DNA from 3 places in the Citrobacter sedlakii genome. Region 2 is predicted to be linked to each of the others. Evidence: predicted binding sites of a transcription regulator. Region 2 holds the regulator's gene; each other region holds the start of a gene.
What was found. The regulator PurR, encoded in region 2, represses purine synthesis genes. The targets are predictions, from matches to a motif close to CANGCAAACGTTTGCNTG.

Region 1 (3,281 bases), 960 kb from region 2:
GGGAAACGAATTTCCGGCGCGGCTGACGCCAGATAGACCTTTTTCGCCCCGGCTTCACGCGCCATCTCAATGATCTGCTCAGAGGTGGTGCCGCGCACGATAGAGTCATCGACCAGCAGAACGTTTTTATCCCGGAACTCCGCGCGATTAGCGTTCAGCTTGCGGCGCACCGATTTACGGCGCAGCTGCTGACCCGGCATGATAAAGGTACGTCCCACGTAGCGGTTTTTCACAAACCCCTGGCGGTACGGCTTACCCAGAATACGGGCAATTTCCAGCGCGATATCGCAGGACGTTTCCGGGATCGGGATCACCACGTCGATATCCAGGTCTTCCCACTCACGGGCAATTTTTTCACCCAGCCTGGTCCCCATATTAACGCGGGCGCTGTAGACGGAAATTTTGTCAATGAAGGAGTCCGGACGCGCGAAGTAGACGTACTCAAACAGACACGGGTTGCTGACCGGGTTTTCCGCACACTGGCGGGTAAACAGTTGGCCTTTTTCCGTGATGTACACCGCCTCGCCGGGCGCGACGTCACGGAGGAATTCGAAGCCCAGCGTATCAAGCGCCACGCTTTCTGAGGCCACCATGTACTCGGTACGGCCATCGCCAATATCGCGTTTGCCCAGCACCAGCGGACGGATCCCGTTCGGATCGCGAAAGGCGATCATCCCGTGGCCGATAATCATCGCCACGCAGGCATACGCCCCGCGGATCTGGCGGTTAGTCGCGGCGATAGCGGCAAAAATGTTATCGGCTTCCAGCGGATAGTGACGAAAGTTATCCAGCTCGCTGGCAAAGATATTCAGCAGGATCTCTGAATCGGAGGTGGTATTGATGTGGCGACGCTTTTCTTCGAACAGCTTTTTACGCAGCTCGTGGGCGTTGGTCAGATTGCCATTGTGGGCAAGCGTGATGCCATACGGTGAGTTGACGTAGAATGGCTGAGCCTCTGAGGCGCTGGAGCTGCCAGCCGTTGGGTAGCGCACATGACCGATACCCATGTTGCCCTGCATACGCTGCATGTGACGCGCTTCGAACACGTCGCTCACCAGGCCGTTCGCTTTACGCAAGCGGAAGCAGTTGTTCGCATCAATGGTGATGATGCCTGCGGCATCCTGGCCACGATGCTGGAGCACCGTTAAGGCGTCATAAATCGACTGGTTGACCGGCATAACACCGGCGATACCGACAATACCGCACATACGTCTTTTTCCTCGTTAACCACATCTCAGAACCCAGTCAGGTTCTGGGCAAGAAACTTGACGAGCTTTGCAGATAGTCAAAAAACCATCTGATGATGAAACTGAACTCCGGGATAAGCCGTGACTGACTCCAGTCCTCACTTTTCGACAAACCGGTAAAGGTATCGAGAAAGAACAGAATAGCGGCAACAATCAGTACACCACGCAGAGCCCCAAAACAGATCCCCAGCACCCGGTCAGTACCTGACAACCCGGTTTTTTCGACCAGTTGCCCGATAACAAAGTTGACGACCGCGCCGACAATGAGCGTCGCGATAAACAGCACCGCGATGGCAATCCCGTTTCGAACCAGTTCGTCTTCAAAGCCCGAAAACCAGACAGACAGATAAGTGTAGTAATGGCTGGCGACAAAGAAAGCACAACCCCATGTCACCAACGATAACGCTTCACGTACAAAGCCACGGATCAGGCTAACCAGACAGGAAAAACCAATCACCGCGATAATGGCGTAATCAATCCAGACCATAAGTGTCCCACGATTTAACGCCCTGCCGTCCTGTTCGGGGCGCATTCTAACAGAAAAAGAAAACGTTTGCGTAGGGATTTCCTTCCCACGCGTAAATAAAAATGGCGCTGAAAAAATATTCAACGCCATCATACTTTTTGGCCGTTTTTGGCCTTGCCGGATGGCGTCGTTAACGCCTTATCCGGCCTGAAAAACCGCGTCGCGCCTGGCGACAGGGGGCTTAGTTCGGACTGTATCCCATCACCACTCCGCTTAGCCCGGAGAGCTGTTTCAGTTCACCAAGCGCGCTTTTCAGCTTGTCGCGAGACGCGTCCGGCCCGACCAGGATGCGGGTGATTTTTCCCTGCACTGGCGTCGACGGCACAGTATATACCCGGTAACCCGCGCCGCGAAGTTTACCCACAATCTCATTGACCTTGTCGGCGTTTTTCAACGCCCCTAACTGAACAACATAGGCTTTCCCGGTCGGTGCCGGTTTTTCTTCTGCCGCGGGCTTAGGCGCTGGCGCTGTCGGCTCTACCACCGGCTGTGGTTTCGGCTGCGGCTTCGGTTTTTCAACCGGTTTTGGTTTTGGCTTTTCAACCGGCGCTGGCGCCGGATCAATCGCCGGATTGTTGGTCGACGCATAGCGCGAAGGGTCCAGCGACGGTGCCGCCGCATCGCCTGCGCGCACTTCTTCCGCAGCGCCTTCCGGCGGCTGGGTCGGCAAAGCCTGCGTGGCGGCGGGCATCATATCAGGCTCATCGCGATCGCCCGGTTTCGGCACCAGCGGGATAGCGGCAAACTCATCCTGATAATGCTTTTTTTGCCCGTCGAGCAGGCCTGGAAGCACAATCACGCCCAGTGCGACCAGCACAATTGTGCCAACTAAACGATTCTGAAATTTACTCGCCACCGATTCTCCCCGCGTCCATCACTTCCATGACATGTGCCACCGTGTGGAATGATCCACATACCAGTACGGTATCTTCTGGTTTCGCCTCCGCCAGCGCCGCCTGCCATGCCTGCGCGACACTGTCATAGACAGTGCCCTGGCCCAGATGTTCCAGCAGCTGTTCCGCCGTCGCGCCGCGCGGCCCTTCCAGCGGAGCACAATACCAGTCGTCGACCACGCTTTTCAACCAGGCTAACGTTCCCGCAATATCCTTATCATGTAGCATACCGATAACCGCCAGCACGCGCCCTTGTTTCGGTAACCCTTTCAGTCGCCCGGTCAGGTATTCCGCCGCATGGGGATTATGCGCGACATCGAGAATGACCCGTGGGGACTCGCTCACAATCTGAAAACGTCCGGGTAGAATCGCCCCGGCAATACCGTCGCGGATCGCCTGCTCGCCGATCGTAAGCCCGCTTGCGCGCAGCGCCGCCAGCGCCGTCGCCGCGTTTGGCTGCGGCACCTGCGGCAACGGCAAACCGGTTAACGTACCGTTGGCGTCGGTAAAACACCAGCTGTCGCCCGACACCGCATAATGCCAGTCTACACCGCGTCGCTGGAGCAAAGCCCCTTTTTCCTGCGCGACGTCGGCGATGGTATACGGCATTTCCGG
Region 2 (3,281 bases):
GCATGCGTAATGCTGTGCAATACGGGCGCGATGTAGGTATACAGCGTAAACATCGCCCCAGCCCCCAGAACAGTGGTTAATAACGCCATCAACACCTGCGGACGCATCAGCACCGCCAGCTCCTTTTTTACCTCCGGACGCGTTCCAGCGCTGCCCTTCGGCAAGGAGAAGAACAGGCTCGCCATCGCGATAACGCCCAGCCCAGCGGTCGCCATAAACGACATTCGCCAGCCGATAGTTTCACCGAGCCAGGTGGCAGCCGGAACACCGCCGATGTTGGCGATTGTCAGTCCCATAAACATTGTTGCCACCGCGCTGGCCTGCTTATGCTTTGGCACCACGCTTGCCGCCACGACGGAGCCCAGCCCAAAAAAGGCGCCGTGGTTCAGACTGGTCAGAACGCGAGACAGCATCAGGGTGGTGTAATCAGGAGAGATAGCGGAAAGCACATTGCCCACGGTGAAAATGGCCATCAGAAAGATCAACGCATTGCGACGTCCGCGATGTGAAAGCAGTAGCGTCATTAATGGCGCGCCGACCATCACCCCAATGGCATAAGCGCTGATCAGCATTCCTGCGGCGGGAATCGTCACATCAACGCCGCGAGCGATGACCGGCAATAATCCCATGGGAGAAAATTCAGTGGTGCCGATCCCGAACGCGCCTATGGCCAACGCCAGTAAAGGGTAATTTATTTTCATACGGTAATGACTCCGCCTGTTCGCGCTTAAACGCGGTGGACAAGAAAAGCCAAAAGCATGACATCAATCACAAAAAAAGAGAAGTTAACAAATTTACAAAAGACTTTTGCATTTTTGATAACAATTGGCGAAGGGAATGTGAGGGAGCGACACTCCCTCAGCGGTAAATCAGTGCAGTGCTGCGGTTAAACCACCTGCCACGATCAGAGCCAGAACAATAAACGTGGTCACTAATGAAAATTTCAGATCGGTGCTCATCAACTTTTCTCCTTTTTATTCCCACACAAAAAGTGATATAGCGCATTTTTACACACTTGAAAGCAAAAATCTCCCACGATTTAGGGTGATATCTGTTTTTAACACTTCCCCTTTTCGTTAAGATCAGCCAAAATTCGACGCTTACTTGTTTAGCGTACCGGCCATTGACCCCTTCCTGACGTTCCGTGTCGTTTTCCCGGCGTGCCGCAACCCTGATGTTGCGATCAGGGTGTGTAAAGGCAAACGTTTACTTAGCGTATTTTACTGTTCAGGTTGGGTCTGGAGTGAGATGTAATGGCAACAATTAAAGATGTAGCGAAACGAGCAAACGTTTCCACTACAACCGTATCACACGTTATTAACAAAACGCGTTTTGTTGCAGAAGAAACGCGTAACGCGGTGTGGGCGGCAATCAAAGAATTGCACTATTCCCCCAGCGCCGTCGCCCGAAGCCTGAAGGTCAACCATACCAAGTCCATCGGCCTGTTGGCGACCAGCAGCGAAGCCGCCTACTTTGCCGAAATTATAGAAGCCGTTGAAAAAAACTGTTTCCAGAAGGGTTATACCCTCATCCTCGGCAACGCGTGGAATAACCTGGAAAAACAGCGCGCCTATCTGTCGATGATGGCGCAAAAACGCGTGGATGGCCTGTTGGTCATGTGTTCTGAATATCCGGAACCTCTGCTTTCTATGCTCGAAGAATACCGTCATATTCCCATGGTAGTGATGGACTGGGGCGAAGCCAAAGCCGATTTCACGGACACGGTGATCGATAACGCCTTTGAAGGCGGCTATATGGCAGGCCGATACCTGGTGGAGCGCGGACATCGTGAAATCGGCGTGATTCCCGGTCCGTTGGAGCGGAACACCGGCGCAGGCCGTCTGGCTGGCTTTATGAAAGCGATGGAAGAAGCGCTGATCAACGTGCCGGAAAACTGGATTGTGCAGGGCGATTTTGAGCCGGAGTCCGGCTACCGCGCAATGCAGCAAATCCTGTCGCAGTCACACCGTCCGACAGCGGTATTCTGCGGCGGCGACATCATGGCGATGGGCGCGCTCTGTGCTGCCGATGAAATGGGTCTGCGCGTCCCGCAGGATGTCTCGCTGATCGGTTATGACAACGTGCGAAACGCGCGCTTCTTTACGCCAGCGTTAACCACTATTCATCAGCCGAAGGATTCTCTGGGTGAAACGGCGTTTAATATGCTGTTAGACCGTATCGTCAATAAGCGCGAGGAGTCCCAGTCGATCGAAGTCCACCCGCGACTGATTGAACGTCGCTCTGTTGCGGACGGCCCGTTCCGCGACTACCGCCGTTAAGTCGCGCCTGCGGGAGTCTCATCAGGCTCCCGCAGCCACTCTCTGTTCAGTGTTTCACTGTCTCCCAGATACTCCAGCAGCCACGCCAGCGCCGGCGAGGTATCGTTTTGTTGCCAGGTAAGACAGCAGGCGGCATCCGGGAAAGGATTTTCCAGCTCCAGCGCAACCCACTGCCCCGTGTTAAGACGAGGTTTGGCAAAATGCGTCGGCACCATGCCAATACACAATCCAGCGCTGATACAGGTTGCGGAAGAGTCCCAGTCCGGCACGACCATACGGCGTTGATTATCCAGTAACCATGTGACGCGTTTGGGCAGGTTTCGGGAGGTATCCTCCAGCACCAGCGACGGCCAGTTTCGCAACGTGTCGTCGCTCAACGGCCCCATTATGCTCGCCAGCGGATGGGAACGCGCCACCACGCAACTCCAGCTCAACATTCCCATATCGCGAAAGGCATAGCGACCGCCCACCGGAATAGCGCGCGTCGCGCCAATGGCCAACTCCACCCGACCATCGGACAACGCGTCCCAGACGCCGTTGAAAACTTCCTGAAAAACCAGCAGCTCTACATCATCAAAATGACGGTAAAAGTCGACGACCATCTGGCGGGTCCGTTCCGGACGCACGATATTATCCACCGCAACAGGCAACTGCCCGCGCCAGCCATTGGCGATTTGCTGACACTGTTGCCGGGTGTCCTGCATTTTTTTGATAACAGAACGCCCTTCTTTTAAAAACCAGGCCCCGGCGGGCGTCAGCACCACGTCACGGTGGCGGCGTTCAAACAGTGGGACCGCCAACCACTCTTCCAGTTGCCGTACCGTGTAGCTGACCGCAGAAGGCACCCGGTGCAATTCCTGAGCCGCTGAACTGAAGCTGCCGTTACGCGCAACGGCGTCGACGACTTCCAGCGCATATTCTGACCACATAATCTGCCTGCAAAATTTTTGAATGCAATAACCAAATATTACCGTTTCACAAGGAGAAAGACACTCCCTACAC
Region 3 (3,281 bases), 1.1 Mb from region 2:
TGTTGCTGAATACTGCGCGAAGGGTGCCGTTGATTTTCTTCTCTTTGCAGGCATCAATGATCGCCTGCAAATTGCTTCCGTTGCCGGAAATAAGCACCACAATATTCATTATTCAATAACCACACGCTGTTCGGAATCAGAAGCGTTGATGATACCGATTTTCCACGCGTTTTCACCCTTTGCTTTCAGCAATGCCAGCGCATTGTCCACTTCGCTTGCCGGAAGGGCGATCACCATACCGACGCCGCAGTTAAAGGTACGGTACATTTCGTGCTGGCTAACATTACCGGCGTTTTGCAACCAGTTGAACACGGCAGGCCACTGCCATGAAGATTCGTCGATCACCGCCTGAGTGTTGTCCGGCAGGACGCGTGGAATATTTTCCCAGAAACCGCCGCCGGTGAGGTGGGCGATGGCGTGCACGTCGACGTTCTCGATCAGCGCCAGGATCGATTTCACGTAGATACGGGTCGGCGCAAGCAGATGATCGGCCAGCGGCTTACCGTCAAGCTCGGTGGTTTCCGGGTCGCAGCCGCTAACCTCAACGATTTTGCGCACCAGCGAGTAGCCGTTAGAGTGCGGGCCGCTGGATCCCAGCGCAATCAGCACATCGCCGTCGGCAACTTTAGAACCGTCGATGATTTCTGATTTTTCCACCACCCCGACGCAGAAGCCCGCGACGTCATAGTCTTCACCGTGGTACATCCCTGGCATTTCAGCGGTTTCCCCTCCGACCAGCGCGCAGCCGGACTGCAGACAACCTTCCGCAATGCCCTGAATGACGCTGGCTGCGGTGTCCACGTCCAGTTTCCCGGTAGCATAATAGTCGAGGAAAAACAGCGGCTCAGCGCCCTGAACCACCAGGTCGTTCACGCACATCGCCACCAGGTCAATCCCGATGGTATCGTGACGCTTAAGATCCATTGCCAGACGCAGTTTGGTCCCTACGCCGTCAGTGCCGGAAACCAGTACCGGTTCACGATATTTTTGCGGCAACGCGCACAGCGCACCGAAGCCACCCAGACCCCCCATTACTTCCGGGCGGCGGGTTTTCTTCACTACGCCTTTGATTCGATCGACCAGAGCATTGCCCGCGTCAATATCAACACCGGCATCTTTGTAGCTAAGAGAGGTTTTATCGGTCACTGCCTGGTTCCCCACGTTATTTCTTGCGGTAAAAGGAAAATTCGGCGCAATTCTAACAGGGAAAGCAAACGTTTGCGAGCCTGCGTTGCATCCGATTTTATGTGTTGATTTTTGCTGCGATTTTCTCGTACGGCGCCGTTTTTATGACCTGCGCCACGAAAATGAAACCGGGTACATTTCGTTGCTTGAATGCGCGGCTAAGTTTGCCCAGTATCGTACTGAAACCGGTTTCTGTTTTGCTAATGCGAATTAACGAGGGAATCTATGTCGGGATTTAAAGCGAATTTCATGTGGGGTGGGGCGGTCGCGGCGCATCAACTGGAGGGCGGCTGGCAGGAAGGCGGAAAGGGAATCAGCGTGGCCGATGTGATGACCGCGGGCGCGCACGGCGTCGCGCGGGAAATCACCGACGGCGTGCTGCCAGGCAAAAATTATCCCAATCACCACGCCATTGACTTTTACCACCGCTACAAAGAGGACATAAAACTGTTCGCGGAAATGGGCTTCAGGTGTTTCCGCACGTCCATTGCCTGGACACGTATTTTTCCGCAGGGAGACGAAACCCAGCCCAATGAAGCGGGGTTGCAATTTTATGACGACCTCTTTGACGAGTGTCTGAAATACGGCATTGAACCGGTGATCACCTTGTCGCATTTCGAGATGCCGTACCATCTGGTGACAGAATACGGCGGCTGGCGCAACCGTAAGCTCATCGACTTTTTCGTGCGCTTTGCGAAGGTGGCGTTTACGCGCTATCAGCATAAAGTGAAATACTGGATGACGTTTAACGAGATTAACAACCAGGCGAATTATCATGAAGACTTCGCGCCGTTTACTAACTCCGGGTTGAAATACCAGCCTGGCGAAGATCGCGAACCGATAATGTACCAGGCGGCGCACTACGAGTTGGTAGCCAGTGCGCTGGCGGTGAAAGCCGCCCGCGAAATCAACCCGGCGCTACAGGTCGGCTGCATGATCGCCATGTGCCCCATATACCCGCTGACCTGTGCGCCGGACGACATGATGATGGCGATGAACGCCATGCACCGCCGCTACTGGTTTACCGACGTCCACGTACGCGGTAAATACCCGCAGCACATCCTTAACTATTTCGAACGCCGCGGCTTCGCGCTGGATATCACCGACGCCGATCGCGCCGCGTTGTCTGAGGGCTGCGTTGATTACATTGGCTTTAGCTATTACATGTCGTTTACCACCAAAGCGACGGAGGATAATCCACAGCTTGACTATGACGAAACGAAGCATCTGGTCGCCAACCCCTACGTGCAGAAGTCGGACTGGGGGGGGCAGATCGATCCCGTCGGCCTGCGCTATTCGTTGAACTGGTTCTGGGACCACTATCAGCTGCCGCTGTTTATCGTTGAGAACGGCTTCGGCGCCATTGACGTTCAGCAGCCTGACGGATCGGTGGACGACAGTTACCGTATTGACTACCTGGCCGCGCACATCCGCGAAATGAAAAAAGCGGTGGTGGAGGATGGCGTGGATCTGATGGGGTACACGCCATGGGGATGCATCGATCTGGTTTCCGCTGGCACGGGCGAAATGAAAAAACGCTATGGCTTCATCTACGTCGACAAAAATAATGACGGGAGCGGCACATTGGCCCGGCAGCCTAAAAAATCTTTCGCCTGGTATCAGCAGGTGATTAAAAGCAACGGTGAAACGCTCTGATTTCAGCGACTTGACCCGCCGCCCCGCGCAGAATGCGGGGCGTGTTTTATACTCATCAGCCAAAGGTAAATAACTTTGCTTGATCCAGGTCATGCATACGTTATGTTGCGCCCAGGAGGAAAAGCGGTATAATCCGGCGATTTTTTTGTGGTTGCCACTCGTCTGAGGAAAGGAGAAGAGTATGAAGATCGTGGAAGTCAAACACCCACTCGTCAAACACAAGCTGGGTCTGATGCGTGAAAACGACATCAGCACCAAACGCTTTCGTGAACTCGCCTCGGAAGTAGGCAGTCTGCTGACCTACGAAGCGACTGCGGGCCTGGAAACCGAAAAGGTGACCATTGAAGGCTGGAATGGCCCGGTTGAAGTCGACCAGATTAAAGGGAAAAAAATTACCGTCGTGCCTATCCTGCGCGCAGGTCTGGGGATGATGGAAGGGG

Region 1: the regulator PurR is predicted to act here: its motif matches at 1,790-1,807, upstream of cvpA (colicin V production protein).
Region 3: the regulator PurR is predicted to act here: its motif matches at 1,208-1,225, upstream of purM (phosphoribosylformylglycinamidine cyclo-ligase).

What each region holds. Positions count from the first base shown of each region.
Region 1 covers NZ_CP071070.1:1,523,357-1,526,637, reverse strand. Annotated here, with positions in the region: gene purF (amidophosphoribosyltransferase) at 1-1,208, opposite strand, end outside; gene cvpA (colicin V production protein) at 1,246-1,734, opposite strand; gene dedD (cell division protein DedD) at 1,955-2,629, opposite strand; gene folC (bifunctional tetrahydrofolate synthase/dihydrofolate synthase) at 2,619-3,281, opposite strand, start outside.
Region 2 covers NZ_CP071070.1:2,482,891-2,486,171, forward strand. Annotated here, with positions in the region: gene JY391_RS11850 (MFS transporter) at 1-701, opposite strand, end outside; gene cydH (cytochrome bd-I oxidase subunit CydH) at 870-959, opposite strand; gene purR (HTH-type transcriptional repressor PurR) at 1,254-2,279, shown strand; gene punR (DNA-binding transcriptional activator PunR) at 2,276-3,208, opposite strand.
Region 3 covers NZ_CP071070.1:1,379,005-1,382,285, forward strand. Annotated here, with positions in the region: gene purN (phosphoribosylglycinamide formyltransferase) at 1-109, opposite strand, end outside; gene purM (phosphoribosylformylglycinamidine cyclo-ligase) at 109-1,146, opposite strand; gene JY391_RS06545 (6-phospho-beta-glucosidase) at 1,411-2,841, shown strand; gene upp (uracil phosphoribosyltransferase) at 3,023-3,281, shown strand, end outside.